3 linked regions of the Pontibacter liquoris genome follow. The protein of the gene in region 2 interacts with the protein of the main gene of each other region in a pairwise test. Links are inferred from orthologs where the notes say so. Each region holds a gene or a part of one and is shown on either strand. Other genes may lie near its edges.

Region 1 (10,202 bases), on a different replicon or contig from region 2:
CTGATGCGTCCGCAGCTCGAAGCGCAGGGCATTGCACTAGAATGCCATGTGCACCCCGGCAGCCTCACCATTCAGGCTGATGTGAACCTGGTGGAACAGGTGCTCATTAACCTGCTGCTGAATGCCAAACGGGCAGTGCAAAACAGGCCGGACCCGCACATTATACTTGCCGCCGGCCCTCTCGACAATGGCAGCGTGCTGATAGAGGTGCAGGACAATGGCAGCGGCATTCCGGAAGAGCTGCTCGAAAGCATTTTCATCCCCTTTTTCACCTCCCACAAAGACGGCTCGGGCATCGGGCTCAGCCTGGCCAAGCACATCATGCTGCTGCACAAGGGAAGTATACAGGTAGAGAGCAAAGAAGGCGTGGGAAGTATATTCAAGCTGGTGTTTTAGGGCTTGCAGGTAACACCTGGCAGCCAGCGCTCATGCTAACACACAGCAGGTTCGGGCATTCCGCCAGGCTGTTAAACTTCCGCAAAAAGCTACCTATATCGTATAAATTAAATATTCATTTGAGTTTATCAAAAAAATAAGATTGGGTTGCTTACTTTAGAGCCCTTAAGGCAGAAGCCCCTATGAAAAAGCATTACCGATCTGATAAAAACTGCCTTAACTGCGGCACCACTGTTTCTGATAAATTTTGTTCTGCCTGTGGCCAGGAGAACCTGGAGCTGCACGAAAATTTTCTGCACCTGGCATTACACAGCATAAGCCACTACTTTCATTTCGAGTCAAAGCTTTTCAATAGCCTGGTTCCACTCTTCACAAAACCAGGGTTTCTGACACAAGAGTATTTTGCCGGCAGGCGCGCTTCGCACCTCAGCCCGATCAGCATGTACATCTTCATCAGCATCGTGTTCTTTTCGCTTTTCAACCTCAACTCAAACAGCAACAAAAAGGAAGTCATCAAAGACAAAGCTGCAGCGGAGAATACCATGACCAAAGCAGAAGCTGAAGAAGTAAAAAAAGTTGTTGGCAATGCCGTTTCTGCAGAAGCGGGAGAAGCCACGTACAACCTCCTCGACAAAGGCCAGGCAATTTCAGACAGTACCGGCAAGAAAAACGAGGCGGCCGTTGCTGCCCCCACTCACATAACACCATCAAATTTGTCAGTCAAAATTTTTGGCGACAATGCTGTATCACACTCTCTTAAAGCAAAATGGAAGGTGCTAGAGGATGATGAACTGAAATGGGAGCTCTTTAAGATCAAGCTGGTAAGCCATGTGCCTAAAATGATGTTTATCCTGCTGCCACTCTTTGCCCTGATCCTGAAACTGGTAAGCTTCCGATCATCAAAGTATTACACAGAGCACCTGATCTACTCTATACACGTACATTCTTTTCTATTCCTGTTCTTTTCGATCCTGATCCTGCTAAGCTGGGTGCTGCCTTTTATGGAGGATTGGCTACAATTAGCAGGCGCGCTGGTAGCTTTATGGTACATTTACCGCTCTATGCGCAATTACTACGGTAGCAGACGATGGCGCACCGTCTATAAGTTTTTCGTGCTGTTCTTTGCCTACAGTGGGCTGCTGCTTTTGAGCGGCTTTGTAGTTGTGATAGCCACCTTGTATACGATTTAAAGCTTTAAATCTATCGGGAATCCGTAAGCAAGTATAGTTTAGGATTGTCAATTCTGGTTAAGCTTCACTCCCCTTGCGCGCGAAGAACAACGCTACAGATCACTAACGCTTGCTTCCTCACACCTATCTAAGGCACAAAGCAATTAAATATAATTTTAAACACAACTAATTGCACATTGCTGTAGTTAAAGAAGTATAGGCTACCCTTTATTTCAACTTAGCAGCATGTACCCATGATTGAAAACAATAAAAAGCAGCAGGGCTCCCAGGCAAATTCTTCTGGCGCAGCAAATGAAAACGAACAGGGCCGCACGCTAACTACGCGGCAAGGCCACCCGGTAACCGATAACCAGAATATCCGCACGGTGGGCAACCGCGGACCGGCAACCCTGGAAAACTATCACTTTATTGAAAAGATCTCGCACTTCGACCGGGAGCGGGTGCCGGAGCGGGTGGTACATGCCCGAGGTGCCGGTGCCCATGGCGTATTCGAAGCCTACGGCAAAGTAGGCGATAAACCTATCGCCAAGTATACGCGCGCCAAATTGTTTCAGGGAAAAGGAAAGCAGACGCCGGTCTTTGTGCGCTTCTCCACAGTAGGCCATGGCACGCACTCGCCCGAAACCCTGCGCGACCCTCGCGGTTTTGCTGTTAAATTCTATACCGAAGACGGCAACTGGGACCTGGTAGGCAATAACCTCAAAATCTTTTTTATCCGGGATGCCATGAAGTTTCCGGACCTGATCCACTCGCAAAAGCCTGACCCGGTAACCAACATCCAGAGCGGCGAACGGATCTTCGATTTCTTTGCCGGCACCCCGGAAGCTACGCACATGGCTACTTTCCTTTTTTCGCCTTGGGGCATTCCGGCCAACTACCGCCAGATGCAGGGCTCCGGCGTAAACACCTACAAATGGGTGAACCAGGATGGCGAGGCTGTGCTGATAAAATATCATTGGGAGCCGCTGAAGCAAGGCATCCGCAACCTGACCCAGAAAGAAGCGGAAGAAGTGCAGGGCAAGAATTTTAACCATGCCACCCAGGATCTCTACGAAGCCATTGAAAAAGGCGATTACCCGGAGTGGGAACTCTGCGTGCAGATCATGAGCGACGATGAGCACCCGGAACTGGATTTCGACCCACTCGACGACACCAAACTCTGGCCAAAAGACCAGTTCCCCTTCCTGCCGGTAGGCAAAATGACCCTGAACAGAAACCCCGTGGATTATTTTAACGAAGTAGAACTGGCCGCTTTCGGCACGGGCGTGCTGGTAGACGGGCTGGAGTTCTCAGACGATAAAATGCTGCAGGGCCGTACGTTCTCTTATTCTGATACCCAGCGTTACCGCGTGGGCTCAAACTATTTACAGTTGCCGATTAACGCCCCCAGAACCCGCGTAGCGACCAACCAGCGCGGCGGCCAAATGGCGTACAAAACAGATTTTGCCGAGGGGCAGAACCCCCACGTAAACTATGAGCCATCGGTGCTGGGAGGACTGACAGAAGCGCAGAAAGCGGGCAAAGATTATACACCACGCTACGAAGCCAACCTTGTACGCCAAAAGATAGACCGGGCCAACGACTTTAAGCAGGCCGGTGAAACGTTCCGCAACTTCGAAGGCTGGGAGCGTGACGAGCTCATCATGAACCTGTCGAACACCCTGGCTGCCTGCGACAAGCGCATCCAGGATAAAATGGTGGAGTACTTTACCCAGGCCGATGAAGAATATGGCCGTCGGGTGGCCGAAGGCATCAAGCAGATGCGTGAGAAGATGCACCAGGATAAAGTGGCAGGCACTGACGGACCGATCGGCAATACTGCTACCAAAGAAGGCGTGCAGCAGGCCCAGCAGGACTCTCATTCCGCAAAACCCTACTAAAGCGGCATCCATTCAAAATCAGGTACGGAAGCTTATATGGCATTAGTATAAAATTGAATAAGGTCTTCACTGGAAAAGCCGTACCTGCTTGCGCGACCTTTTCTGTTTTCAGTGTTTATACTTGTTTGCAGGGATAAATACCAGAGCTTACCACAAAGGCAGCTTTTTACAGAGGCTGCCTTTGTTTTTACCACGCCGCTATCTTCCTAACCCTTCTACTTCTAAAGCGTTCATAGCCAATACAAGTATACAACTATATACCAGTCACTTATACTCAACCAAGCGCTATGAGCACCTCTCGTCTGCAACAGCCTGTATCCGATATTTTAGCAACAGCGGATGTGAAGATAAACGGTTCCCGTCCGTGGGATTTACACGTGCACGACGAGCGGTTCTACAAACGCGTGCTCACGCAAGGCACGCTGGGGCTGGGCGAATCGTATATGGACGGCTGGTGGGACTGTGCACAACTGGATGCCTTCGTTTTTCAGGCGCTGCGGGCGGATCTGTATAAAACGGCCCGGCTGGGCTGGCGCTCGGTGCTGAGCCTGCTGCTGCCAAAACTGCTCAACCTGCAGGCCAAAGGCAAAGCCGCCCGCAATGCGCAGCGGCACTACGACATCGGCAACAACCTCTACCAACTGATGCTGGACAAGCGAATGACCTACAGCTGCGGCTACTGGAAAAATGCCGACACCCTGGACGAGGCCCAGGAAAACAAACTCGACCTAATCTGCCGCAAAATACGCCTGCAGCCCGGCAAGCGGGTGCTTGACATTGGCTGCGGCTGGGGCAGCTTTGCCCGGTTTGCCGCCGAGAAGTATGGCGCTCAGGTAGTAGGCGTCACGGTATCGCAGGAGCAGGCAGCAATGGCGCGGGAGCGCTGCAAAGGCTTGCCCGTAGAGATCCGGTTGCAGGATTACCGCGATGTGCGCGAAACGTTTGACCACGTGGTATCGGTGGGGATGGCCGAGCATGTAGGCTACCGCAACCACCGCACGTATATGCAAACTGCTGCCCGCTGCCTGAAAGCGGATGGCTTGTTCTTGCTCCACACAATCGGCAATAACTTCTCCCGCACCTCTGCCGACCCGTTTACCGACACCTACATTTTCCCCAACTGCCTGATTCCTTCTATCAAACAACTGGGCGCAGCCATGGAGCACCTTTTCGTGGTGGAAGACTGGCACAACTTCGGTCCATACTATGATAATACGCTTATGGCCTGGTTCCACAATTTCGACCAGAGTTGGCCCCAGTTACAGCAACAGTACGGCGACCGGTTTTACCGCATGTGGAAATACTACCTGCTCTCCAGCGCCGGCTCATTCCGGGCCCGTAACAACCAGCTCTGGCAACTGGTGCTTTCCAAAAAAGGTATCGTAGGCGGCTATGAAGCGGTGAGATAAAAGCCCGGGGCTTCTTGCCCACAAACCTTACTGAGCGCGACCTGCTGCCACCATTTCTGCCCATCCTTTGTTGCAGGGTCTGAGGCTGCGTCCGTGGATAAGTCTATGGATAACTGCTGGATAAAAAGCACTCCCATCTCAGCTTCGGATTGATTATCTTTGTGTAATGGAAAATTTCGTAGTATCAGCGCGTAAATACCGCCCCACCACGTTCGACAGTGTGGTAGGGCAGCACCATATAACCAATACCCTTAAAAACGCCATCAGCAGCAAGCACCTGGCGCAGGCTTTCCTTTTCTGCGGACCGCGCGGCGTGGGCAAAACCACCTGTGCCCGTATTCTGGCAAAAACCATTAACTGCCAGAACATCACTCCCGAGACAGAAGCCTGCAACGAGTGTGAGTCGTGCCGCAGCTTTAATTCCAGCAGTTCGTTCAACATCCATGAGCTCGATGCGGCCTCCAACAACTCGGTAGAGGACATCCGTAACCTGGTGGAACAGGTTCGCTATGCACCGCAAACGGGCAAGTATAAGATCTACATCATAGATGAGGTGCACATGCTCTCAAACCAGGCCTTCAACGCGTTTCTGAAAACGCTGGAGGAGCCGCCTTCCTATGCCATCTTTATACTTGCTACCACCGAGCGCCACAAGATCATCCCGACCATTCTGTCGCGGTGCCAGATCTTTGATTTTAACCGCATCCGCATCGAAGACATGGTGCGCCACCTGGGCAGCATCGCCACCAAAGAAAGTATAACTGCCGAGCCCGATGCCCTGCACCTGATCTCGCAGAAAGCGGACGGTGCCCTGCGTGATGCTTTGTCGATCTTCGACCAGATGGTGACGTTCTCAGGCAGCAAGGTTACCTACAAAGCCACAGTCGAGAACCTGCACATCCTGGATTATGATTACTACTTCCGATTAACAGACCATTTGCTGACGGAAAACCTTTCGGGCTCGCTGCTGCTGTTTGATGAGATTCTGAAGAATGGCTTTGACGCCCATAACTTCCTGATCGGCATTGGCGAGCACTTCCGCAGTTTGCTCGTGTGCAAAGACCAGGCAACCGTGCAATTGCTGGAAGTATCTGATAACATCAAGGCAAAGTATGCGGAGCAATCGCAGAAATCTTCTGTATCGTTTTTGCTCTCGGGCCTGAACCTGGTAAGTACCTGCGATACCAACTACAAGAGCAGCAAAAACCAACGCCTGCACGTAGAGCTGTGCCTGATGAAACTGGCGCACCTGAATGCCGCGTTGAGCTTTGCACAAGACGGAGCAGTAGCAAAAAAAGCTAAGGTAGCAGCCACGGCACCAGCCGCTACCGGTACAAGTACAGGTGCCATTCCGTCGGCCAGTTTACAGCCGCAACACAAGCCAAACCATGTGCCGTCGGAGGAGCTGCAGCAGCATGCTCCCGGCACCACTCCGTCGGAGGGCTTACAGCCGCCTCATACGCCAACGCACATACCCTCCGAGGACCTGCAGCAGGCGCCCAAGCCGCAGCATGTAACACCGGATGCGCACATTGCACCGGGCAACCCGCAAACACCGCCGGGCAGCAGCCCCATACCCAGTGCCCACACGCCGCGCGCCGGGGTGCAGTTGCCGCCGCCCAAAAAGCTGAGCAAGCTACCCAGCCTGAAAGACCTGCAGAATGCCCAGGCCGCTGTAACGGATACAACCGTAGCGGAGGAAGAAGAGGATGCCGGTTACGGAACGTTTGTACCCGTAGACCAGGCGCGCCTGAAAACCGTATGGCACGGCATTCTGCGCCGCAAGCGCTCGGAGAACATGATGGAGTATACGCTCCTGAACCGCCAGTACCACGTAAGCGACCAGAACGAGCTGACCCTGCACCTGGAGAACCATGTGATGCTGGACCAGTTCACCACCGTGCGCCCGGCCCTGCTGGCAGAGCTGAAAAAGGAGCTCGGCAACCGCAGTATAAAACTTAAGGCTGAGGTGATGGAAGTGCAGGACGAAGGCCGTAAACTTTATACTTCGCAGGACAAGTTTCAGTACCTATCCGAGAAATACCCGGTATTGGTCGAACTGCGGCAACGGATCGGGCTAGATACGGACTTTTAGCGAGGTCTAGGAAGTATAAAAGAACGGCTATAGGCATCAGACGCTCGCGGGTCTGCAAGACGCCGCGAGGTCTTTTGAGCAGCGGGTTTATACTTACTCAATATTGATATTGCTATCATTATCGATGTTGCTATTGCGCTCTTGTAAGGAGTTGTGCTATAGCTTAACCCACCCCTTACCCCTCCCAGGAGGGGAATATGGGGAAGGATCCTGCTCTTTCGGACTTCCAAATCCGAAAGCCCTCTGCAAGGGATTTCCTAATCCCAGCTTTGCTGTTAAAGCGGATTAGGAAATCCGCTTCAGGAATAGTTCCGGATTAAGCATCCGGAACAGCTATTCACAACAATGCATCCTCTCACAGCAACAAAGCAAAACAGCGTGCTAAGGCTCGTATAAATTCATTTTTTCAACAGAAGCTACAAAGTATAGCTTCTGCCAGGTGCCCTCATTTGACGATTCGATGTTTGAGCGTTCAGCGAGTTTCGAATTGTCTTGACTTTTTTGCTTACTTTTTTTGTCAAGAAAAAAAGTAGGGCCCCGCCGGCGAGGCGAAAAGCCAGCAGAGTGCGGCAAGCCTTCCGTACTCTTCACCTCATCACCTTCACTATTATACTAGCACCCTTCCGTTAATTTCCTTATATTTATAGTCATACTTTATCATCAAAAACTATGACTATAAAAAGAGGATCTTCTCTGTTGCTGCTGGCACTGGGCGTTACGTTCTCGCAATGCAAACAGGAAGCATACCAAACCCAATCGGCTACTGAAACTACGGCAACTGCAGCCCCGGCGCAAAAGGAGTACACGTATGAAACCGTGCCCGGCGATCCGCTGAACGCCCGCATTTATACCCTGGACAACGGCCTGAAAGTATACCTGACGGATTACGAAGAGGCGCCGCGCATCCAGACGTATGTGGCCGTGCATGCGGGTAGCAAAAACGACCCGGCAAATGCTACAGGCTTGGCGCACTACCTGGAGCACATTATGTTTAAGGGTACCACCAAGCTGGGCACCGCCGACTGGGCTAAAGAGAAAGTGGAGCTCGAAAAGATCGAAGCGTTGTACGAAAAATACCGCCAGACCTCGGATGCTGCCCTGCGCAAAAAGATCTACCACCAGATCGATAGCGTATCGGGGGTAGCCGCCACTTACGCCATTGCCAACGAGTACGACAAGCTCACCACCAACATGGGCGCCAAAGGCACCAACGCCTATACCTGGGTAGACCAGACCGTGTATGTGAATGATATTCCGAGTAACCAGCTGGAGCCCTGGGTAGCCGAGGAAGCCGACCGCTTTCAGGAAATGGTGCCGCGCCTGTTCCACACCGAACTGGAGGCTGTGTATGAAGAGAAAAACCGCACCCTCGACAGCGACGGCCGCAAAGTGGCCGAGGTGATCAATAAGGAGCTTTTCCCGACGCACCAGTATGGCACCCAGACCACCATCGGTACCATCGAGCACCTCAAAAATCCGTCTATCACTGAGATCCGGCATTTCTTTGACACTTACTATGTGCCCAACAACATGGCCATTGCCATGTCCGGCGACATCGACTTTGACCAGACCATTCGCCTGATCGACAAGTACTGGGGTGCCATTCCGAAAAAGCCGGTGCCGACCTTTAACGTAGCCCAGGAAAAGCCTATTCAGCAGCCGATCGTGAAGGAAGTGCTGGGCCCGGATGCCGAGAACGTCTCGATTGCTTACCGCACGCCGGGTATAAACAGCCGCGAGGCGCTAGTAGTAGAGATGATCAGCAACCTGCTTTACAATGGCTCTGCCGGCCTGGTAGACCTGAACCTGAACCAGCAGCAGAAGGTCCTCAATGCCTACGCTTATGACACCCCGATGCACGACTATGGCACGTTCCGGATGACGGGCATGCCGCGCCAGGGCCAGTCGCTGGACCAGGTGCGCGACCTGCTGCTGCAACAACTCGATCTGATTAAGAAAGGCGCGTTTGAGGAGTCGCTCATCACGGCGGTGGTGAACAACGACAAGATCAGCACCATGAAAGCCTACGAAGATAACAGCAACCGGGCCGATGCCTTTGTAACTGCTTTTATCTACGATATGCCGTGGAAGAAATTTGTGGGGCGCGAGGCCGAGTTCGGCACCATCACCAAACAGGAAGTGGTGGATGTGGCCAACAAGTACTTTACCAACAACTATGTGCTGGTGTATAAGCGCACCGGCAAAGATCCGAACGCCGAAAAGGTAGACAAGCCCGCCATTACACCGGTAGCTGTAAACCGCGACGCGCAATCTGACTATTACAAGGCCTTTATGGCCAAAGAGGCCAACGTACAGCCGCTGCAGCCGGTGTTTGTAGACTACAAAAAGGACATCACCGAAACAAAACTGAAGCAAAACATTCCGCTGCTGTATACCAAAAACAAGGATAACGGCCTCTTCCAGCTTTACTACATCCTGGATATGGGCACCAACAACGACCCGAAGCTGGGCATGGCCGTGAATTACCTCAAGTACCTGGGCACTGACAAGTATAGCGCCGAGGAGCTGCAGAAACAGTTTTTCCAGCTGGGCACCTCCTTTGACGTGTTCACTTCCGGCGACCAGGTGTATGTAAGCCTGACAGGGCTGGATGAGAACTTTGAAAAAGGCCTGACGCTGTTTGAAAGCGTACTGGCAAACCCCAAACCGGACCAGCAGGCCCTCAACGACATGGTGGCAGGCACGCTGAAAGCACGCCAGGATGCCAAGAAGAACAAAGGCGTGATCCTGCAGCAGGCCATGGTGAACTACGCCAAGTATGGCCCTAAAAATCCGTTCACAACGGTGCTGTCAGAAAAGCAGCTGAACGCGGTGAAGCCGCAGGAACTGGTGAGCATCATCAAAAGTATTCCTACTTACCAGCACCGCGTGCTATACTATGGTCCACGTGAAACCGACAACCTGACGACCGTACTGAACCAGGAGCACCTGGTGCCTGCCACCCTGAAACCGGTGCCTGCCGAAAAGATATTCGCCGAGATCGACTTTAAACAGCCTACCGTGTACTGGGCCGACTACAACATGGTGCAGGCCGAAATGCTGTTTTTGAGTAAGTCGGTGCCGTATACCAAGGACATTGTGCCGGTGGTGCGACTCTACAACGAGTACATGGGCGGCATTGTGTTCCAGGATTTGCGTGAGTCCAAAGCTTTGGCTTACTCTACTTACTCGTTCTACAGCCCGGCTACAAAGCAAGGCCGCGCCAACTACC
Region 2 (11,385 bases):
CGCTTGTGCCTTATACTTCCCGTATTTAAACCATTCAGATAGTATAAAAAGCTTGGAGAAGACAACAAAGAAAGTATAAGCCCAGTGTGCAGGCAGTTGGCCCAAGCGGATGCTAGCGCCAGGAAGAGGTCCGTTGTTGTTGGAACTATACTCCTAAATTTCTTATCTTTCCTTACCTCACAAACTCCTAAATTCTCAAACTATGGAAGTGCTTTTCAGGGAGCGACAGCGATTCAGGCAGGTATGGCTTTGGGTGATTATACTTGGTGTCGCCATTCTTATCTGGACGGGCTTTGTGTACCAGGTACTGCTGGGTGGCGCATTCGGCAACAAACCTGCCTCGGATATGCAGCTGGCTATACTTGCCGCCCTGATTGGGGTGGGGCTGCCTTACTTTTTCTACAAAATGTCGCTTACCACCGAAGTATACCCCGGAGAGCTGCAGGTACGGTTCTGGCCCTTCCATTTAAAGCCGGTAACGGTGCCGCTGCATGAGCTGCGCGAGTATGAACAGGTCACCTACAACCCCATTGGCGAATATGGCGGTTGGGGCATCCGTTGGACGTTTAACGGCAAAGCCTACAATGTATATGGTAACCGGGGCGTAAAATTATACTTCTACAACCGCAAGCCCCTGCTTATCGGCTCCCAACGGGCTGACGAGCTGTTTAAAGCGATCACGTTAGCCCGGCAAAAGGTATAAGGGCTGCACAACAAAGGAGGTAGCAACTATACCGCAGCAAATGAGATCCTTAGCGAAAGCGCTGTGTCTTAGAATCCTGCTGTAAAGCAAGCCCGCTAAGCAGGTATACTTTCTGCTGTGGTACAGACAAAAAAGGCCGCCAACGATAACGCTGGCGGCCTTTCTATTATGATGTTAACGTTTCTAGCGTCTGCTAGCTAACGTCAGAAATTAGTTTTGAGCCTGGGCCTGCGCCTGGATACCCAATACTTTGTAAACCTCAGTCAGATCTGGCGTCAGGATGATCTCTGTACGACGGTTCTTCGCTTTAGCGGCTGCTGTACGGCCTGTGTCAGCTGGCTGGTAGTAAGCACGGCCTGAAGGAGTTACTCGGTCAGGAGTTAAGCCTTTCTGCGTTAACAAACGTGTGATCTCTGTAGCACGCAATACGCTCAGATCCCAGTTGTCAGCAATTTTCTTTGTACCTGGCAATACTTCCACGTCATCTGTGTGGCCTTCTACCATGATACCCACTTCCTGGTTTTTCTTCAGCACGTCTACCAGTTGGTTCAGGGCTTTCTGGCCGGTTGGGTTTACTTTGGTGCTACCAGTAGCAAACAACAACTTATCAGACAAAGAAACATAAACCTTACCATCTCTGATCTCTACATGCAGGTCGCCTTGGTTAAAGTCTTTCAGCGATGCATTGATTTCATTCTTCAGGTTACTTAACGCCTTGCTCTGCTCGTTCATCTGGCGCTCCATATCAGCAAGTTTTTGCTCGCGCTCTTTTAAGCTGGCAGAAAGTTCGTCTACTTTTTGCTTAGAGGCAGCTTGTTCCGCCTGAAGGGCATCTTTGCTGGCTTTCAGGTCTTCGTACTTTTTAGAAGATACGCAAGACGCCATCAGCGTAGTGCACAGCAACAAGGACAGGGATGCTTTGAAGAAGTTGAATTTCATGGGTGTTAATTGATTTGTTGTGGATATTGGATTAAGGTAAATATTACGATTTACAAATATGCTAAAAGATTGTGCTTCAAACTACAAAATGCGCTTAAAATGCAGCCCTAAATCAGAAGGTTTGCTCCTAAACGTAGCGGATGTTAGAATATTGTATAAATAATATATATTTCGTAATATTTTAATTCACAGGCTTTTGCCCCCGGTTGCGCTGCTTCGGTGCCATACTTCAGTTCAGCTTCCGGATAAACCCTTGTTATAAAGATAAGCATGAAACACCCTGCCTGCCTGAACCAGCGCAGAGACATGGGATTTGGAGGGAACCAAGTATAAAAGCGCGTGCCTCACAGAAAACAGTTTCTGTGGGGCACGCGCTTTAGGTAACTTATCAGGTAAGCGACGGCTGCAACTGTCAGGCGTTTAGCCAGTGCCAGGCCTGGGGCGTTCGGTTTGCTACTGTTTCATTTTGGCCAGTTCCTGGTGCAGCACTTCGGAGCAGTTTACAGTCCTGCCATCGGCAAAACGGATCTGGTACGGTTTGCCCGACATACCCGATTTAGAGGCAAGCGCATCTATAAAGTTAGTGGCTGTTTTCACTTCCTGCTGGTGCTTTTCCCATTTGGCCTGCAGATGGTCGGCGGCCTGCTGGCAAGTATAACTGCTGCCGTTGCGGATAAAGGTCGCCTCCTTCATGTTGCGCACGCAGTTGATGAGCTGTTGCACTTTCTGGCTTTCTGACAGGCTGGCGCTGTCTCCGGTACTTTCAGAAGTATGGTTTGCGCTTTGCTGCGCCTGTGTAGGGTTTAGTGTCGCCAGGGCAAGTAGCAGGGCTGCACCTGCCATCATACAACGTAACATAGTTTTAAGGGTTAGTTTAACAAAGCTTCAGACATTCTTACTCCCTTACCAACTTTCGGGTACTTAAGTTCAATCAAAATGCTATTGTAAGGGGCAAATGCCGGCAAAGTAGCCATAACTTTGCTGCCAGCGGGCGCGTTCTGGATAAGTATGGCGGACCTTTTTGATACGGCGCTGGGCTTAGATGAATCTACCTTAACGTGGTGGCAGATGTCGCTGCGGGCGGTGGTTGTGTTTATCGTAGCGCTGGTCATCATCCAGCTCGGAAACCAGCGCATATTCGGCAAGAATACGGCTTTTGATATTGTGCTGGGCATTATCTATGGCTCCATCCTGAGCCGCGCTATTACCGGCAATTCCCCTTGCTGGCCTACCCTGTGTGCCACTTTGGTACTGGTGCTGCTGCACAGGCTTATGGCTTACATCGCTTATAATACATCCGGGCCATTCGGCGATCTGATAAAGGGAACACCAGTGCTGCTGGTAAAAGAAGGGCAGGTGCTGGAAAAGAAGCTGAAGGAAAATAGCTTGACGGACAATGACCTGGAGGAAGCCATGCGCAAAAAGGGTGTTCTAAATGTAGAGGACATTCAGACCGCATACCTGGAACGTAGCGGCGATATCAGCATTATCAAAAAAAGTTAGGAGACCTGCATAATACAACGAGGCCTCTCCCTTACAGGAGAGGCCTCGTTGTATGTACAATTTCTAGTGTAACTTAGGCCATTTGGGCTTCGAGTTTCTGCGACAGCACGTTTTTAGGCACAGCGCCTACTTGCTTGTCTACTACCTGTCCGCCTTTGAACACCAACAGCGTTGGGATGCTGCGGATACCGAACTTGGCAGAAGTTTGCGGGTTAGCGTCTACGTCTACTTTACCGATCACAACTTTGCCTTCATACTCGCCGGCCAGCTCTTCCACGATCGGGCCTACCATACGGCACGGACCGCACCACTCGGCCCAAAAGTCTACCAATACGGGTTTATCTGAATTGATGATCTCATCAAAATTCGCGTCTGTGATTTCTATTGCTTTGTTAGCCATAACTTTAATGGTTTGTTGGTTGAATTCTGTGCTATAAAATTAATAACAAATGTAAGCTAGACAAATATCTGCCCATTTCCCGGCTACCTGACAAGCTGTCTGGCAGCCCGCTTAAACTGTTCGTTTATACTTACGATAGAAAACACCGGGAAGGTGTGTTTTATTTGTATAAACAAATGTTATGAATAAAAGTTTCAGATGCAAGGGTGAGGGTGAAAAAGTGATGTAGCACTCGGTACCAGCCTTTGCTGGCGCAAGCGTTTGCTAGTATCTTGGTTTGGGAAAACTCAGGATTTAACTTGTACTTGGCTAGAAGCTTTGTCTTGTTTCAAATTATGATTTTAGTAGTTTTCAGGCGAAGCATAGACTATAATTCGCTTTAAGCTCTGAGCGTTAAGCAGGCTTTTCGCCTCGCCGGCTGGGCCCTACTTTTCTCCTTGATGGGGGTAGGGGCCCTCGATAAGAGAAAAGTAGGCAAAAGAATCAAGACGATTTTGTCTAAAGGGGCCCCCTACCCCCACTCGCTGAACGCTCAAACAAAAAATCGTCAAAAGTGCATATGGCAACCTATTCTGCTTTGTAGCTATGTGCGTATGCAGTTGTGTGAGAAGTTGTTTCTGATTTCTTAATCCGCGTTAATGGGAATACTGGGACAAGGATGTCCGAAAGAGCGGAAGTATGAAAGAGCGGGTAATCAAAATTGCATTTAGTAGAAGTTGCAAAACATTCAATCCATAAACTCAATTTCTAGCAAGCCCTGAAAACCAGCATAATTTGCAGCGGAGCTATACCTGTAATACTCAGGCTCTTCTACTATTTCAGCACGCACCGGGTTTTCATGTATATAATTTAGCTTCTGGTCCATGAAAGCATTGCTGATAAGTTCCTTTGCTTCGTTGCCGTCCTGCCATACTTTGTAGTGCCGCACTTTTGGGTTGAGATGCGCGTTGAATTCGAAGCGGTGCAGTAGCCATTGCCTTCTGCTTTCCGGCTCTTCCTGTATGCAAGCCACGATTTTACGGCTAGTATAACCTTTGAAATCGCGCAGAATATCAGATAAGCTCTTATGTTCCTCTGCTGTGGAGGCGATTAGGTGCAGGTGGTTGCTCATGAGGCACCAGGCATACAACTTTAGTCCTTTATGCTCCTGGCAAAATCTCAGCGCCTCCACTATGATGTGCTTGTACACTGGGCGCGTAAACACATCCACCCAATCCACTACCGTCATGGTCAGAAAGTATAAACCGCCGGGTACAATTCTGTTTTTGAATCCAATAAAGCAGCTATACTTTATACTTTACTTTGCTGTTGCAATCTGCTGTTTAACTGTTCCGGATTTCTTAATCAAGCTGTTTCGGATTTCTTAATTTGGAACTAACCCTTAAGCGGATTTCCTAATCCGCGTTTGTTGGGATGCGGGGATTAAGAAATCCCCGGCAGATGGCTTTCGGACTGAGAAGTCCGAAAGAGCAATAGCAATAGAGAAGTATGAAAAAGCGTTTCAGAAGCCGGAAGCAAAAGAGGTATGCTGCCGCAGCAGCATACCTCTTTTATACTTGAAGGAGCTAAAGATTTCACTTCCAAACCCTCATATTGCCTCATCTCCACATCCTCACATCTTCAAATCAGCTTACATTCGCCCAGTCCCAGTTCCTTGATCGAACTCAGAAACAGTTTCGGATCGATCCTATACTTGCGCGAGTACATCGGCAGGGCCAGTTTCTCTTCGGGCACATGCAAGGTGATTTCCAGGCGTTTGTGGCCCGGGCAGGCAATAATGGCGCCTTCCAGTGCCTCGGCCAATCCCTGGTTAAAGTGCTGCAGGTTGATGTTGAGCTGTACGCCCTGTGCCATTTTATCAGTAATGTCGCCGAGCAGCTGGATGTTGGTGGGCTTCAGCTCCCACTGGTCCTCGGTTTTGTAGCGCAGCTGCACTTTGCCCCGGATAAACAGGTATAAACCCGTTTTCAGGTAGGGCGAAAACTTCACGTAATCTTCCCCGAACAGCGCCATCTGCATCGTCGAGTCATAATCCTCGATAGAGAACAGGGCAAACGGATTACCGTTCTTGGCGGTGCGCAATACTACTTCCGCCACCATGCCGGCTACATTCACATCGCGGTTCTTATACTCTTCGATGCGGTCCAGCGAGCAGGTGCAGTAAGAGTCGATCTCGAGTTTGAACTGGTCGAGCGGGTGGCCCGACATGTAGAAACCGACTACTTCTTTTTCGCGGCGCAGCATTTCGGCCTGCGTCCATACGGGTACTTCGGGTATTTTGGGCATGGGCGCCGATACGGCCGCACCGCCCCCAAACAACGACTGCTGCGCAGCCTGCTGCTCTGCCTGGTAGTTGTTGCCATAGCGCACGGCCTTCTCCAGCAGAGGCATACTTTCGCCCTCGGGCACTTCGATCAGCTGCGCGCGGTGGTAGAGCCCCCAGGAGTCAAAGGCGCCGGCCAAAGCCATACTTTCAAAGGTCTTCTTGTTCACGGCCCGCAAATTCACGCGCTTGGCAAAATCGAAAATATCCTGGTACATGCCGTTCTTTTCTCTTTCCGAGATGATGGCATCCACCGCCGATTCGCCGGTTCCTTTTATCGCCGCCAGGCCAAAACGAATGTGGCCCTGCTCGTTGACGTTAAATTTCAAAAGCGATTCGTTCACGTCCGGTCCCAGCACCTGTACGCCCTGCTTGCGCGCCTCCTCAATAAAGAACGTCACCTTCTTTATGTCGTTCATGTTGTTAGTGAGCACGGCAGCCATGTATTCGGCTGGGTAGTGGGCCTTGAGGTAGCCGGTCTGGTAAGCCACCACCGAATAGGCAGCCGAGTGGGAGCGGTTAAAGCCGTACTGGGCAAACTTCTCCATCACGTCGAACACCTCGGAGGCTTTCTTGGGCGGGATCTTATGGATCTCGGCAGCACCGGCAATGAACTTCTCACGCTCCTCGGCCATCTTTTTCATGTCCTTTTTACCCATGGCGCGGCGCAGCAAATCGGCGCCGCCCAGCGAGTAGCCGGCCAGGATCTGGGCCGTCTGCATGATCTGCTCCTGGTACACCATAATGCCGTAGGAGTACTCCAGAATGGGTTTGAGCAGTTCGTGCGGGTATTCTACCTCTTCGCGGCCGTGCTTGCGGTTGATGAAGTTCGGAATGAACTGCATTGGGCCCGGGCGGTACAAGGCGTTCATCGCGATCAGGTCTTCGATGTTGGTTGGCTGCAGGTCTTTTAAGTACATGCGCATGCCTTCGGACTCGAACTGGAACGTGCCGATGGTATCGCCGCGCTGGTAGAGCTGGAACGTTTTCTCGTCGTCTATCGGAATCTCGTCAATGTCGATCTTTACACCGTGGTTTTTCTCGATCAGCTCGATGGCATCTTTGATGATGGTGAGGGTTTTGAGGCCCAGGAAGTCCATCTTCAGCATGCCCGCGCTCTCGATCACCTTGCCGTCGAACTGCGTTACCAGCAGGTCCGAATCTTTGGAGGTAGAAACCGGGATGTAATTGGTGATATCATCCGGGGCAATGATCACGCCGGCGGCATGGATACCTGTGTTACGCACCGAGCCTTCCAGCTTTTCGGCCAGTTTCAGCACGGCAGCCCGGGCATCGGTGCCTTCACGGATGGCGGCCAGCTCCAGGTTCTCCATAAAAGCCTTAGCCAGCGTGGTGCCCGGGGTTTCCGGTACCATTTTGGCCAGTTCGTTGGCCTCGGCCAGCGGCAGGGAGGTAGAGCGCGCTACATCTTTGATCGACGATTTAGCTGCCATCGTACCGAAGGTGATGATCTGGGCTACCTGCGTTTTGCCATACTTGTCCACCACGTAATCGATCACGCGCTGGCGGTTCACGTCGTCAAAGTCAATATCAATATCGGGCATCGACACACGCTCCGGATTCAGGAAGCGCTCGAACAGCAGGCTATACTTGATTGGGTCGATGTTGGTGATGCCCACGCAGTACGCCACCGCTGAACCAGCTGCCGACCCACGGCCCGGCCCAACAGCCACGCCCATGTCGCGGCCCTTGTTGATGAAATCCTGCACGATGAGGAAGTACCCGGCAAAGCCCATCGTTTCGATAATGCGCAGCTCGTAATCCAGGCGCTCCTCTATCTCAGGTGTGATATCGATATAGCGTTTTTTGGCCCCTACATACGTCAGGTGGCGCAGGAAGGCATCGGCATTGGCATGCTCTGCCGGGATCGGGAAGTTGGGCAGCAGGATGTCACGTTTTAGTTTGGGCGGCGTGATCTTGTCTACGATCTCGTTGGTGTTATCTACCGCCTGCGGCACGTCCAGGAAGAGCTGGTTCATCTCGGCCTGCGTCTTGAAGTAGAACTGGTCGTTGGGGAAACCAAAACGTGTTTTCGGACCAGCCTCGTCGATGCGGTTAAGCATCTGGCGCACATTGGATTGATGGCCATACTTGCTGCGCACGTTGTCCACGGTGTCGTAGATCACTTTCTGGTCATCCGACAGGAAACGGTAATATTTAGTGGCAAAATCACCTACCGGGGTGCTCTGGTCTTCGCCGGTGTTCACGCACAGCAGAATATCGTGAGCGTTCCAGTCGTCCTGATCCACGTAGTGCGAGTCGTTGGTGCAGATCACCTTGATGTTATACTTGTGGGCGAACTTGAGCAGCACCTGGTTCACGTCTTCCTGGCTTTTGCCGGTGCCGTCGATGTTCTGCAGGCCGTGGCGCTGCAGCTCGATGTAGTAATCCTCGCCAAACAGATCGAGCCACCACTTCAGCAGCTCTTCGGCTTCGGCTTCGCCTTTCCAGAGGATGGCCTGCGGCAGCTCGGCCCCGATGCAGCAGCTGGTCGCGATCAGGCCTTTGCTATACTTCTGCAGCAGTTCCTTGTCGATGCGCGGCCACTTGCTGTAAATGCCCTCGATGTAAGATAGCGAGCACAGTTTGGCCAGGTTCTGGTAACCCTCCTGGTCTTTGGCCAGCAGCAGCTGGTGGTGGCGCACGTCCTTTTGCTCCTTGGTAAAGGTTTTCAGGTGGCGGTCTTTCACCAGGTAAAACTCGCAGCCCACGATCGGCTTCACGTTATACTTGTTGGCTTCGGCCACGAAGTTGAAAGCGGCAAACATGTTGCCGTGGTCTGTCATGGCTACTGCGGGCATGCCATCGGCCTGCGCCTTTTTCATGAGCGCGCCGATGCTGGCCTGGCCGTCGAGGAGCGAGTACTGCGTATGGGTATGTAAATGCGAAAAAACAGGCATTTGAGAGAATTACAAATTAAGAATTACGAATGGCTTTTGGATAAGAGAAATACTATACTTGGAGGCCATTTCCGGGATGTTAAAAGTACGCAAAATAGGGCGGCTACCCAAACCAAAAGCGACCCATTTACCAACAGACTTACTAACAAAAAAGCTGCGGAAATAATCTCCATTGCCCGCCCATACTTTTAAAGTATAACCTGCCGCTCAGCTGTAAGTCCGGGCTGCTGGTTCTTCATTTGCAGAGCGCATACAGCATAAGCTTTCAGATAAAAGCTTATCCTTCAGAAACTTCTTGGTGCCGTGCCGGGGGCCTGGGATGGGGCAGGCACGAACCCAGAAAGCTCTCACCGGTGGTAAAAAGCGTGCTTTGCTTTCCGGAAAGTATAACGCGCAGGCCACGGAAGTACGTAGACAGGAAGCAATGCTCCATTTTAATGAAGACTATGGCAGAAGCGGAAATTGAAGTAAAAAGTAAACTGGCCGGTATGTTCCGGGCCCTGCGGCACAAGAATTACCGGTTATTTTTTCTGGGGCAAGGGATTTCGCTGATCGGTACCTGGATGGAGCGCATTGCCATGAGCTGGCTGGTATACCGCCTCACCGACTCGGCCTTTCTGCTGGGCATGGTCAGTTTCTGTAGCCTGGTACCCTCTTTCCTGCTCGGACCCTTTGCAGGCGTTTACTCCGACCGGTTTGACAGGCACAAGATCCTCCTTATCACCCAGGCCTTATTTATGTTGCAGGCAAGTATTGTGGCGGCGCTGGTGCTTACCAACACGGTTCAGGTATGGCATATTATGGCGCTCAGCGTGTTTATGGGCCTTGTAAATGCCTTTGATACCGCTACCCGGCAGGCCTTTGTGATCGAACTGGTAGAGGAGCGGGAGGATCTCAGCAATGCCATTGCGCTCAATTCTTCCATGTTCAATGTCGCGCGCCTGGTGGGCCCTTCGGTGGCCGGCCTGGTGATTGCTGCAGTAGGGGAGGGTGCCTGCTTTCTGATCAATGCCCTGAGTTATATCGCCGTGATCGGCTCGTTGCTCTTTATCCACCTCAAACCCTACGAACGCAGGTTGCAGGAGCACAAAGTATGGCAGCAGATGAAGGAAGGCTTTCACTATACATTCAGCTTTGCACCCATTCGGGCCATTATTCTGGTGGTAGCCAGCATGAGTTTGCTAGGCATGCCGTTTACGGTGCTCATGCCGGTATACGCCCGCGACATACTGGGAGGCGATGCCAGTACGCTGGGCCTTTTGATGGGCGCAACGGGCATCGGGGCGCTGGGCGGGGCCCTGTTCCTGGCGCCGCGTAAATCTGCCATGGGCCTGGGCAAAGTCATTGTAGTGGCGGCTCTGCTGTTTGGTTTGGGACTAGTGGCTTTTTCCGTTTCCCGCGTGATGTGGCTCTCGCTGCTGTTTATGCTGGTTACAGGCTTTGGGATGATCGTGCAGATGGCCTCCTGCAATACCATTCTGCAAACCATTGTGGATGATGACAAGCGGGGGCGTGTAATGAGCTTTTATGCAATGGCCTTTATGGGAATGGCGCCTTTCGGGAGCTTGCTGGCCGGTGCCTTTGCCGACAGATACGGGGTGGTGCATACCTTGCTGGGCAGCGGCATACTGGTAATACTTTCCATTATCCCGTTTGCCCTGCAGCTAAGCCGTCTGCGGGAAATGGTATACCCTATTTACCGCCGCCTGGGCATCATGCCTGAGATTGCCACCGGGCTGCAGGTAGCCACCAACCTATCCGGGCCCGGCGAAGAAGCCTCTCCGTGACAGACACCCGCTATGTTCCGTTCTCAACAGTAAGGCACCTAAACGAATAAAGCCGGTTTCTCAACCGGCTTTATTCGTGTGTTATACTTTATACCTGCCATTTGGTGGCAAGCAGCACCTTACTTTTTCTTGATGAGCAGTTTCTCGCCGGCGCTTACTGCAAAGTCGCTCTTGTTGTTCCACTCCATAATATCCTTGATGGTAACGCCATACTGGCGGGAGATCTGGTACATACTTTCGCCAGGGGCTACGGTATGGTAGGTACTGTTTCCGCTGAAAGTGCTTTTGGCAGCAGGTGCCGGCTCGCTGGCTTTAGCAGGCACAGCGGGCGCTACAACCTGCAGTTGCTGGCCGGGTTTGATGGCGATGTCACTTAAGCTGTTCCACGCCCGCAGCTCCTCCAGCGTAACGTTATACATTTTAGAGATCTGGTAAAGCGTTTCGTGCGGGGCTACGGTATGCACACCATTGGTTGCTTTTGCCGGAGCAGCACTTGTTTCAGGTGCTTCGGTTTGGGCAGGCGTTGTCAGGGGCTCGGCAATCAGGAGTTCCTGGCCCATCTTCAGCGGTTCCTCGCCCAGGTTGTTCCAGCGCGTAATATCATTTACAGTTACGGCATACATCCTGGAAATGCTGTAGAGCGTTTCGCCCTGCTTTACTACGTGGCGGGTTGGTTTGGCCGCTGGCTGGCTTTTCACCGCAGTTTCCTCTGGTCTGGCAGTTGCCGCGGGCGCTTTGGCAGGTGCTGCTGCCTTGGGCGTTGAGCGTGGCTTGGCAGGTGTGGCAGCTTTAGGCGCCGGTTCTTTAAA
Region 3 (10,152 bases), on a different replicon or contig from region 2:
CACGCCCCAGTTCTCCACCATCGACCTGAACAAAGACGGCCACCCGGACCTGTTCATCTTCGATAGGATGCTGCAGAAAGTATACACGTGGCTGGCGGTTCTGGAGGGTGGTAACTGGCGCTATACTTATGCACCGGCGTATGAGGTCTTTTTCCCCGCCGACCTGCACGACTGGGTGCTGCTGCGCGACTATGACTGCGATGGCCAGCCCGATATTTTCACCAGCAGCCCGCTGGGCATCCGGGTGTTCCGGCAGGAGGCAGCACCGGCCGGGCAGCTTAAGTTTGCCTTGTCCGAAGAAACGCTGCTCTACGGCAGCCGCAACGTGAACCTGCAGATGAACAGCAGCGATATACCTGCCATTACCGATATGGACGGCGATGGCGATCTGGATATAGTGGTGGCGGAGTTTTCGCAGGGCTATACCCTGGAGCATTACCGCAACATGCAGGCCGAAGAAGGCTTGCCCTGCGGCACGCTGAAGTATGTGCAGCAAACCAACTGGTGGGGAAACATTACCGAGTGCGAGGGCTGCAATTCCTTTTCATTCAATGCCCAGTGCCGGGTGGCGGCCCCGCAGCATACCGGGCACAGCGGCTCGTCGGTGCTGCTGCTGGACCTGGATGCCGACAACGACAAAGACCTGCTGATGGGGGCGCTGATGTGCAACGACCTGGTGCTGCTGCCCAACCAGGGCACCCGCGACAATGCCGCCATGCGCAGTTTTGACACCCGCTTTCCGGCTTCTAAGCCGGCCAGTTTTAACATTTTTCCGGCAGCGTATTACGAAGACGTGACCTTCGACGGCATTCCCGATCTGCTGGTAGCGCCGCAGTCCACGCACGATCTCAGGGATATCAACCTGGCGCAATCCACGTGGCTTTATCAGAACAAGGGAGCCGAGAATAAGCCGGTATTTGATTTTGTGCAGGACGATTTTCTGCAGCACCAGATGCTGGATCTGAGCGAAGGCGCTTTTCCGGCATTTGCCGACCTGGATGCCGACGGTGACCTGGATCTGCTTGTTGGTAACTATGCCGCCCTGCGCAACGGCCGTTACAGTGCTTCTATCAGCTTCTTCAAAAACACTGGCTCTGCCGCTTCGCCCGCCTTTCTGCAGGTAACCGATGATTACCTGAACCTGTCTTTCAATAACTTTAAAAGTATAAATCCCGGGTTTACAGACCTGAATGGTGACGGGCTTCTGGACCTGGTGCTGGCCTACCAGGAAGCAGAAACAGGAAAAACGGCCTTGCGTTACCTCCCGAACGCCGGCGTCAAAGGTGCGCCCATGCAGTTTAATTTTGCCAACCTCCGCGACATTATGCTGCTGGAAGCGGGCGATGCCCCGGCCTTTTTTGATGCCGACGAGGATGGCGACCAGGACCTGGTGCTGGGCAAAGCAAACGGCACCTTGGCCTTTTACCGGAATACCGGCAGTTTTGAGCAGGCAACATTTACGCTGGAAAACAGCCGTGTAGGCGCCATCGGCCTGGAGGTGATGCTGCGGAACCTGCGTCCGGCCGTGGCCGATGTGGACGGAGACGGCCAATCTGACCTGCTGACTGTGGATGACCGGGGACTCCTGAGCATCTACCGCGATTTTACCCGGCACCTGGCCCTGGAAGCCATACTTGTTCCGGAAACAAAGGTGCTGGAAAATGACCTGACAGGACAACGGCACTCCACCCGACTGGGCAAGGGCTTAAGTATAACGGCGGCTCCACTGGGAGGCGATGCTAACCTGTATCTGGCTATCGGCACGCAGGGAGGTGGCTTATACTTATTGCAGCAAACGGCCGGAAACAATGCCGTAGTTCCCGATCCGGAAGCCGGGCTCACACTACAGGTATACCCCAACCCTGCTGATCGGGGCACGCGTGAGGTGGCCAGTGTGCGGGCTTCTGCGCCTGTTACGGTAGTGGTGTATGATGTGATCGGCCGGCAGGTATACAGCCACGGCACCTTTACCCAAAGCCACAGCATTCCGTTGCGTGCCCTGAAGGCCGGCGTTTATGTGGTGCGTGCCCGAACGCAATCCGGAGAACAGGTGAGTGCTAAATTGCTGGTCCGGTGATGCGCGCGTTCCTGCTTCTCGATCTTTCTGCAGGGGCTGCTTACGGGCAACCGCTGGTGGCGCAGGTAAAACAGGCCTGGCCCGAGGTAGCTACGCTGGACCTGGATGCCGGCTCGACGGAATTACTGTTACATTATGCGCTGCGGCTGCTGCACGAGGCCGGCAAAACCGTGGTGCTGGTAAAAGCAGCCGCAACGGCAAATGAGTTTGGGAAAGCGATGCCGCTAATAGAGGAGCTGCTCGTGCCACAGGAAGGCCGGCTGCTGTTGCTTCTGGGCCCGCATCCCCGCTTGCAGCGGATGCTGCAGGCAAGACCCCAGGTACTTTACAAACAAGTGGAAACTGAAGCCGACGCACTGGCCGAAATCAGTAGCTTCTTTACTGAAACATCTGGTTAAAGAATAGTGGGTTCTGGCAGGTAGCAGGAGAAAAGCGGTTATGCTTAATAGTGGGTATTCTTCAAGTATAATGTTCCAGCTATACTTGGTGGTGGCTGTTCTTCCCTCAGTTTTATACTTAGGCCATACTTATTAGCTACTTGTATTCCGCAGTTTTATACTTGCCTTGTTTCATTTCTAGCTTTGGTGCGCTCCAAGCCCGCGGGGGCTCGTCCTGGGGGTGCAGGCCCCCCCGACAAGGGCATCGCGCTGCTTTCATTTCCTGCCCTCGTACCTCGGGCTGCCTCACTAGCGTTCGTCACCGGAAATTCTCGAGGCGCTCAACCCAAGGACTGGGATCAACTCGATAGCTTAGGTTTATACTTCAGCTTAAGTATTAAGTATAAAACTTCTCTCCTTGTCTCTTTCTTTTTTGTCATCCTGAAAGGATCTTGTGAGCAAGCTAATGAAGCTAAAACTACAGCGCTTATACTTCCCAGGCAGCCATAATAGGCTCTTCTCCTTAGACTAGCGAGAACGCGAGTTCGAAGCTAGCGAGTGTAGCTCTGTAGGCTAGGGGTAGTTAGACCCGGTACTTCACCGCCTATACTTCAGAAAGAACCTATAGCCGAACTGGCTGGTGTGGGGTAATAAAATACTTTTTCTACAAAGTAAACGCATCGGCATCCAGGTGGGCGGGAAATGCCTGCCGGAAATCGTCCAGCTCCTGTTTGTTTAGTGTTAAGGTATGAATGCCTGCTGCTTCGGTGGTTTCGAGTAACGCGTATCCTTTGGGATGGATAATGGCCGAATCGCCGGAATACGGATGGTCGTTGCCGTCGGTGCCCACCCGGTTCACGCCTACCACATAGGCCACGTTCTCGATGGCGCGTGCTTTCAGCAGGGTGCTCCAGGCCAGGTTGCGCGCTTTGGGCCAGTTGGCCACATACAGCAGCAGGTCGTAAGCGTTGCCCGTGTTGCGGCTCCACACCGGGAAGCGCAGATCATAACATACCAGCGGACAGATCTGCCAGCCCTGCAGCTCCACTACCAATCGCTCCTGGCCGGGCGTATAAGTATGGTGCTCGTTGGCCATCCGGAACAGGTGGCGCTTGTCATAAGCAGCGTAGGTGCCATCGGGGCGCACCCAAAACAGGCGGTTATAGTAGTTATCCCCTTCCTTCACGATCACGCTGCCGGTTATAACAGCCTGGTGCTGTTTTGCCTCCTGCCGCATCCAAGCCAGGGTAGGGCCTTCTGTTTCTTCGGCTAAGTCCGGGGCGCTCATACTAAAGCCGGTGGTAAACATCTCGGGCAGCACGATCAGGTCGGTAGCGGGCGCGGCGGCTGCCAGCCTGGCGGAGAACATGTGGCGGTTTGCAGCAGCATCCTGCCAGTGTAGTTCGGTTTGTACGATCGTTACCCGAAGATCCATGTTGTTTTTAATTATGAATTGCGAATGATGAATAGAACCAAGCTTTTCAGGATTTGAATGGCTATAGTGTTAGCAATTTAGCCATTCAAAATGCAACAATCAAACAATTAGACCTACAACCGGACCAGCCGCGCTGCGGCCGTGCGCAACGTGTCCTCGCCTTTGGCAAAGCAAAAGCGCAGGTATTTGTGGTCTGTTTTGTTGTGGTAAAAAGCGGAAACAGGTATGGCTGCCACGCCCGCCTGCTGCACCAGTTGCCTGGCATAGTCTACATCATAGGCATCCGTTAGGGCATCATACCTGACCAGCTGAAAATAGGTGGCCGGCGAGGGCGTGAACGTGAAGCGGGCATCCTGTAGCTGCGCCAGAAAGTAATCGCGCTTCTGCTGGTAAAAAGCCGGTAATGCGAGGTAATGCTCCTCGTGGTCAAGAAAATCGGCGATGGCCAGCTGCAGGGGCGTAACAGAACTGAAAGTGATAAACTGGTGCATTTTGCGCAGCTCGGCCGTGAGCGGCGCCGGGGCAATAGCGTAGCCAATTTTCCAGCCGGTGGTATGGTAGGTTTTGCCGAACGATGAAATAACAAAACTGCGGGCGCGCAACGATTCGATCTGCAGCGCGCTGACATGCTCCTGGCCATCAAACACCATGTGCTCGTATACTTCGTCGCTTATTACAAGTATGTCGGTGCCCTCGGTCAGGCTAGCCAGTTTCTCCAGGTCGGCTTTGGTCATTACCGCGCCGGTGGGGTTATGGGGCGTGTTGATGATGAGTAGCCGCGTGCGGGAGGAGATGCGTTTGCGCACCAGGTCCCAGTCCACATGGAAATCGGGTAGCGCCAGCGGCACATAGATCGGGGAGCCGCCGCTCAGCCGGATGGCCGGTGCATACGCGTCATAACAGGGCTCCAGCACCACCACTTCATCGCCCGGTTTCACTACGGCCATAATGGCTGCAAACAAGGCCTCGGTTGCGCCGGTGGTTACGGTGATCTCAGTGTCAGGATCGGGTTGGTAGCCATACAGGCGCGCGGTTTTCAGGCTGATCTTTTCGCGCAGCTTTGGCACGCCGGCCATGGGTGCATACTGGTTAAAGCCTTCGCGCATATACTTGTTCACCAGGTCAATCAGCGGCTCGGGGCAGTTAAAATCCGGAAAGCCCTGCGAGAGGTTGATGGCCTGGTGCTCGTTGGCCATCGCCGACATCACCGTAAAAATGCTTGTTCCTACATCAGGTAACTTGCTGCTGGGGTAGTTGATCATGCGGGATAGAAAGTTGAAAGCGAGGGTCTATGCTGCAACGGAAACAGGATGTATAAGTTTACGAAAGAAGCGCTCCAACCAGCTGCTGCAGTGCCGGCACCGCGTCGGCCTCAAACCAGGGGTTGTGGCGGAGCCAGAACTGGTTGCGGGGCGATGGATGCGGCAGCGGCATGTAGCGCGGCAGGTACTCGGGCCAGTGGGCTACGGTTTGGGTTAAGGTGGCGTGGGCCGTTTTTTGCAGGAAATAGTCCTGGGCATACTTGCCAATCAGCAGCGTGAGCTCGACGGCGGGCAACAGGGGCAACAGTTGCTGGTGCCAGTGCCGGGCGCATTCGGGCCGCGGGGGCAGATCGCCGCTTTTGCCTTTGCCAGGGTAGCAGAAACCCATCGGGATGATGGCGATCTTGGAGGCATCGTAAAACACTTCAGGCGTGATGCCCAGCCATTGCCGCAGGCGCTTGCCGCTCTGGTCATCCCAGGGGATGCCGCTGGCGTGTACTTTGGTGCCGGGCGCCTGCCCTACAATCAGCAGCCTGGCCGTAGCGCTGGCGTGTAGCACCGGGCGCGGGCCCAGTGGCAGGTGTTCTTCGCAGATACGGCAGGCCCGCACCTGTTGCAGTAAATCTTCCAGTCCCTCCATTATGTCAGAATCTGATGCAAAGGTACAACCTATACTTTAAGGAAGGAACAGCCGGCGTAAAACGCTGTAACATCCGGAATGCAAACCGCCCGGGGTAACTTCATAAACGGGTCGGGAAATGGTGTGATGACCACTGTGCCGGGCACAAAAAAGCACGGGCATAAGCCCGTGCCGGGAAGTAGGAGGTTTACTTAGCGTAAGCGGTCGTCCCAATACTCGTCGGGTGGCAACTGCCGTTCGTGGCGGTAAGTAGGGTAAGGCATGGCATGGTCGTACTGCCAGCGGTCGTTTGCGTGCTGGTTGCTGTTATGGAAATATTCGTCCTGCTGTTGCCAGGGCCGGGGCCTGTCGCTGTATTCCTGCTGCCAGTCGCGGCCTGCCTGCCGGGGCTGGCTGTGCTGCCATTCTTCGTGGCGGTTCAGGCGGCCTTCTCCTGGTGGGTGGCTTTGTTCGTGCCACTCGTTTCGGTTCCTGGAAAATAATGGTGCAGGGTCTCCCCAGCGGCTTCTGAAATCATTAAAATGATCTTCCTCATAATGCGGTGGCTGCTCCCGCTGTCGCTGTGGTGGTTGCTCCCGGTAGCGGGGGTGCCTGGGCTCGTTTTCATCGTAGTGCATACGCTGCGTAATTAAATGGAACAAGGGATGATTGCTTATTTGTACGGGGTGATGAGGAGGAGGTTTGAGCCGGTGCAGGTATAAAACAAAAGCCGGCTGTAATGACCGGCTTTTGTTTTAAAGGATAGCGCTGCGGGCTATTCGCCTTTTTCCAGCACTACCTGCGGTAGCGCTGCGTTCTGTCGGTATCATCGGAATACCTGTCGTGGCCGGTGTCTGACTCATCTGCCCAGCGGGGGCCGCTTTCATATCCTCTGTTAAAATTGCGGTCCCGGTATACTTCCGATCCGCGGCGCTCGCGGTCAAAGCGGTCGTGGCTGGAGTAGTCATGCGGGGTGTAGTTGGGATCGTCGGAGTGCATGATGTCGTTCCAGCCGTCTTTTACGCGCTGAAAGAAGCCACGTGGGTCGCGCCGCTGCGTACTGGCATCGTCGGGCGTGTAGCGGCCTTCGCGGTACCAGTTATGCGAGCCACTGCCATAGCGGTAATCATCCTCTTTGTAACGGCTGCGGGTACCGGGGCCTTCCCGCCCCGAGTCGGTGCGGTAGGAGTTCTCGTCGTGCAGGTTGCCGGGGCGCGATCCGCTTACAAAGCCACCGTACTGGTTATAGCTGCCTTGCCCTTCGCGGTTACCGTGGTTTATAAACGATTGCTCGTTGCGGTAGGGGCTGTCGGAGCGGCTGCCATAGTGGTCGCCGGGATGGGCATTTTGTCCCTGGTTGTAGGAAGTATGGCTGCTGCCACCCTGTGGGTAATTGCCGCGGTCCTGGGCTCCATGGGTGCTGAGGCCGGTGTGGAAGTAATTGCCTTCGTCCCACTTCTGGTTATGATCGCCACGATAGCCGTAACGCTGTTGTTGCTCCTGGTCCTTTTTGTATAATTGCTGGCCGATGCGTTGGTTTTCACCACCGATCTTGCTGTTTTCTCCTGCGTTGTCTGTCATAGCGTTAGGGGTTTTTTAGGTACGTTTACAATAGTTACATCCGCTGCTGCGGATACTGATTTGTACGGTGTTCCGGCGCTATTGTTGGAGCGGCCCCGCTAACGGACTAAACAGAAAGCACCCTTCCGGGCGGGCGGAAGGGTGCTGAGCGCGTGGTTTTTAAAGAGTTTTTTACTTGAAGTATTCGTGCAGGATATCCCGCACGTCGCCTTCGGTGAGGGGTTTGGAAAAGTGCTGCCGCACATCCGGAAATCCTTTCAGTTTTTCAAGGTCATAGAAGCTGGCCGAGGAGGTCAGCATCAGCATTACGGTATCTTTCTTTTTGTCTTCCGGAAACTTGCTGTACTCCTCCAGGAACTCAAAGCCATCCATTACCGACATCTTGATGTCTACCAGGATCAGGTCGGGAAGCGGATAATCTTCGGTACCGGTATACGCTTTTTCCAGGTACCCGAGCGCTTCTTCGCCATTGGTTACGATGCGGATGTCTGGTGCTACGTTCATGCGCGAGAGCAACCGGTGGTTCAGATAGTTGGTTGTTTCGTCGTCGTCAATCAGTAGAATTGTGTTTACAGTCTTCATATTTTATGCGGCAGGCAAGGCCTTCTTTTGTTTAAAGTATAAGTAAAATGTAGTCCCCTCGTTCAGGGTGCTTTCAATGGTAATATACCCCCCGTGGTTGGCCAGTAACCTGTTAACGATGTATAGCCCCAGCCCCGAGCCGTTCACATGGCTGTGGAAGCGCTTAAACATCTGGAACAGCTTGTCCTGGTGCCTGGCCATGTCAATTCCTAAACCATTATCGGTTACTTTTAGTTGTACGAAATCGCCTTTCAGCGCTGTGCTTAAGTGTACTTCCGGCAGGCGTCCGGGCACTTTATACTTGATGGCGTTGCTGAGCAGGTTGTAGATCACACTCTTCAGGCTGGCGCGGGGAAAGGGCACCACAGCGATGGCCGTAAAATCGGTGGTCACACTAATAGTTGTGTCCAGGCGATTATCCTGCAGGCTGACGGATACCTCGTCGGTTATCTCCTGCAGGTTTACCTGTTCCACGTGGCGGGTCTTCTCTTTCTGCACCTTCACTACCTCCGAGAGGTCGTTGATGGTGTTATGGAGCTGCTGCAGCGATTTGTTGAACATGCCGATCATCTTGTGCGCGTCCGGGTCGGTAAAGCTGGCCGAGGCCACCAGCTCTTCAAAGATAGTAGCCATGTTGATGACCGGGAGCTTTAAATCATGCGAAGCCGTGTATACAAAGCTGTCCAGGTCCTGGTTGATGTGGGCCAGTTCGAGGTTCTTTTCTATCAGTTCTTCTTCGGCCCGTTTGTGGTCTTCAATGTCAGTGCAGGAGCCAAACCATTTTACAATATTGCCCTGTTGGTCGCGCATGGGCATGGCTTGCCCCAGAAACCACCTGTAAATATCGCTGGAGCCATTCTTTATCCGGAACTCGGCCTCGTAAAAGGCACCGGTGTCGAGGGAGTATTGCCAGCGTTCTTTTGTGCGTGCCCGGTCGTCGGGGTGGAGCATCATGAGCCAGTTCATATCGCGGCCTTCCTGCACCGATAAATGGGTGTAGTCTGTCCAGCGCCGGTTAAAGTAGTCGTGGTAGCCATCGGGCAGGGCCGTCCAGATCATCTGCGGAATAGACTCGGCCAGAAAGCGGAACTTCTGGTTGCTTTCCTCCAGGGCCAGCATCATCTGCTTCTGGGCCTCAATGTCGGTATGGGTGCCTACCCAGCTGGTGATCTTTCCCTCGCTATCGCGGATGGGCACGCTACGCACCAGGAACCAGCGGTACGTGCCGCCCTGGGCCGACTTCCAGCGGTTTTCTATTACCAGGTCCTTGCCCGACGAAAGTGCCTCGCGCCACAGCCTGTCGGTGTGCTCCATATCATCGGGGTGAAGTATGGCAGACCACCCCTGCGCTTTTATCTGCTCAAAAGTAGTACCAGTATAGTCGTACCAGCGCTGGCTGAAATACTGCAGCGATCCGTCCGGCGATGCGGTCCAGACCAGGAGCGGCAGCGATTCGAGTACCTGCCGGGTGTGGGCATTGTTTTGGCGGATCTTCTGTTCGGCGCGCCTTTTCTCGGTTATGTCTATCATAGCGCCCACCATGCGCACGGGGGTGCCGTCTTTTTGGCGGATAACATAGCCTTTGTCCAGCACCAGCTTTGTGCTGCCGTCGGCGCAACAGAAGCGGTACTCGGCAGACCAGTTTTCTTCGCCGCCATCAATTACGTTGTATATCGAGGCTTTCACCGCTTCGGCATCGTCGGGGTGAAGGTGGCTTATCCAGGAGTCAGCGGTGTAGGTTTCTTCTTTGGGGTAGCCGAACAGGGTCTGGAAGCCATCGTTCCACCAGATGCTATCGTCCCGCAGGTTCCAGTCCCAGATAACATCGTTGGTGGCTTTGGCCACGCGTTCAAAGCGCTGGGTGCTGGCCTGCAGTTCCTGCTCCTGTGCGCGGTGTTTGCGCAGGTCCAGGATAGAACCGATCAGGCGTACGGGCTTTCCTGCAGTATCATACATACTATAGCCGTGGTTCCGAACCCTCGTATAGGTGCCGTCGGCTTTGCGGAAGCGATATTCGAGGGTAAACTGTTTGCTGTTTAAGGCAAAGATATCGGCAAAGGATTGGGTAACGCGCGCTGCATCCTCCGGGTGGATCTGAGCCAGGGAATCCTGCAGCGTCTGTTGCAGGTCCGCGTCCGTGTAGCCGAATAGTTCTTTGTACGCCTCGGTCCAGGTCAGTTTTTTGTTCGGGATATCGCATTCCCACATGGCGCTGTCGT

Evidence for each region.
Region 1: the proteins of dnaE (region 2) and LWL52_RS00620 interact in binary tests that used the Escherichia coli proteins (3 or more experiments, as listed by UniProt). The link is inferred for Pontibacter liquoris from one-to-one orthologs.
Region 3: the proteins of dnaE (region 2) and LWL52_RS14420 interact in binary tests that used the Escherichia coli proteins (3 or more experiments, as listed by UniProt). The link is inferred for Pontibacter liquoris from one-to-one orthologs.

The regions. Positions count from the first base shown.
Region 1 is NZ_JALEBG010000001.1:147,646-157,847, reverse strand. What follows is about bases 4,547-7,505. They hold LWL52_RS00620 (DNA polymerase III subunit gamma/tau), read left to right. Parts: upstream 4,547-5,041; coding sequence 5,042-6,970; downstream 6,971-7,505. Other genes in these bases: cfa (cyclopropane fatty acyl phospholipid synthase), read left to right, coding at 4,547-4,875. In the rest of the region: LWL52_RS00640 (sensor histidine kinase), read left to right, coding at 1-396; LWL52_RS00635 (DUF3667 domain-containing protein), read left to right, coding at 579-1,586; LWL52_RS00630 (catalase), read left to right, coding at 1,820-3,466; more of cfa, read left to right, coding at 3,754-4,546; LWL52_RS00615 (M16 family metallopeptidase), read left to right, coding at 7,640-10,202. UniProt on the Escherichia coli protein: Part of the beta sliding clamp loading complex, which hydrolyzes ATP to load the beta clamp onto primed DNA to form the DNA replication pre-initiation complex.
Region 2 is NZ_JALEBG010000003.1:340,995-352,379, reverse strand. Bases 4,966-9,107 are described here. They hold dnaE (DNA polymerase III subunit alpha), read right to left. Parts: upstream 8,790-9,107; coding sequence 5,166-8,789; downstream 4,966-5,165. Outside these bases: LWL52_RS18495 (DUF6141 family protein), read left to right, coding at 203-703; LWL52_RS18490 (OmpA/MotB family protein), read right to left, coding at 914-1,642; LWL52_RS18485 (DUF5329 family protein), read right to left, coding at 2,096-2,500; LWL52_RS18480 (DUF421 domain-containing protein), read left to right, coding at 2,651-3,145; trxA (thioredoxin), read right to left, coding at 3,219-3,545; LWL52_RS18470 (REP-associated tyrosine transposase), read right to left, coding at 4,273-4,803; LWL52_RS18460 (MFS transporter), read left to right, coding at 9,236-10,576; LWL52_RS18455 (LysM peptidoglycan-binding domain-containing protein), read right to left, coding at 10,696-11,385. UniProt on the Escherichia coli protein: DNA polymerase III is a complex, multichain enzyme responsible for most of the replicative synthesis in bacteria. This DNA polymerase also exhibits 3' to 5' exonuclease activity. The alpha chain is the DNA polymerase catalytic subunit.
Region 3 is NZ_JALEBG010000002.1:235,729-245,880, reverse strand. Bases 3,078-5,986 are described here. They hold LWL52_RS14420 (methionine aminotransferase), read right to left. Parts: upstream 5,152-5,986; coding sequence 4,003-5,151; downstream 3,078-4,002. Other genes in these bases: LWL52_RS14410 (hypothetical protein), read right to left, coding at 5,983-5,986; LWL52_RS14415 (uracil-DNA glycosylase family protein), read right to left, coding at 5,210-5,791; LWL52_RS14425 (amidohydrolase), read right to left, coding at 3,119-3,889. Outside these bases: LWL52_RS14435 (T9SS type A sorting domain-containing protein), read left to right, coding at 1-2,077; LWL52_RS14430 (hypothetical protein), read left to right, coding at 2,074-2,475; more of LWL52_RS14410, read right to left, coding at 5,987-6,408; LWL52_RS14405 (hypothetical protein), read right to left, coding at 6,566-7,351; LWL52_RS14400 (response regulator), read right to left, coding at 7,523-7,933; LWL52_RS14395 (PAS domain-containing sensor histidine kinase), read right to left, coding at 7,937-10,152. UniProt on the Escherichia coli protein: Shows aminotransferase activity with methionine and histidine as substrates, and to a lesser extent also with phenylalanine.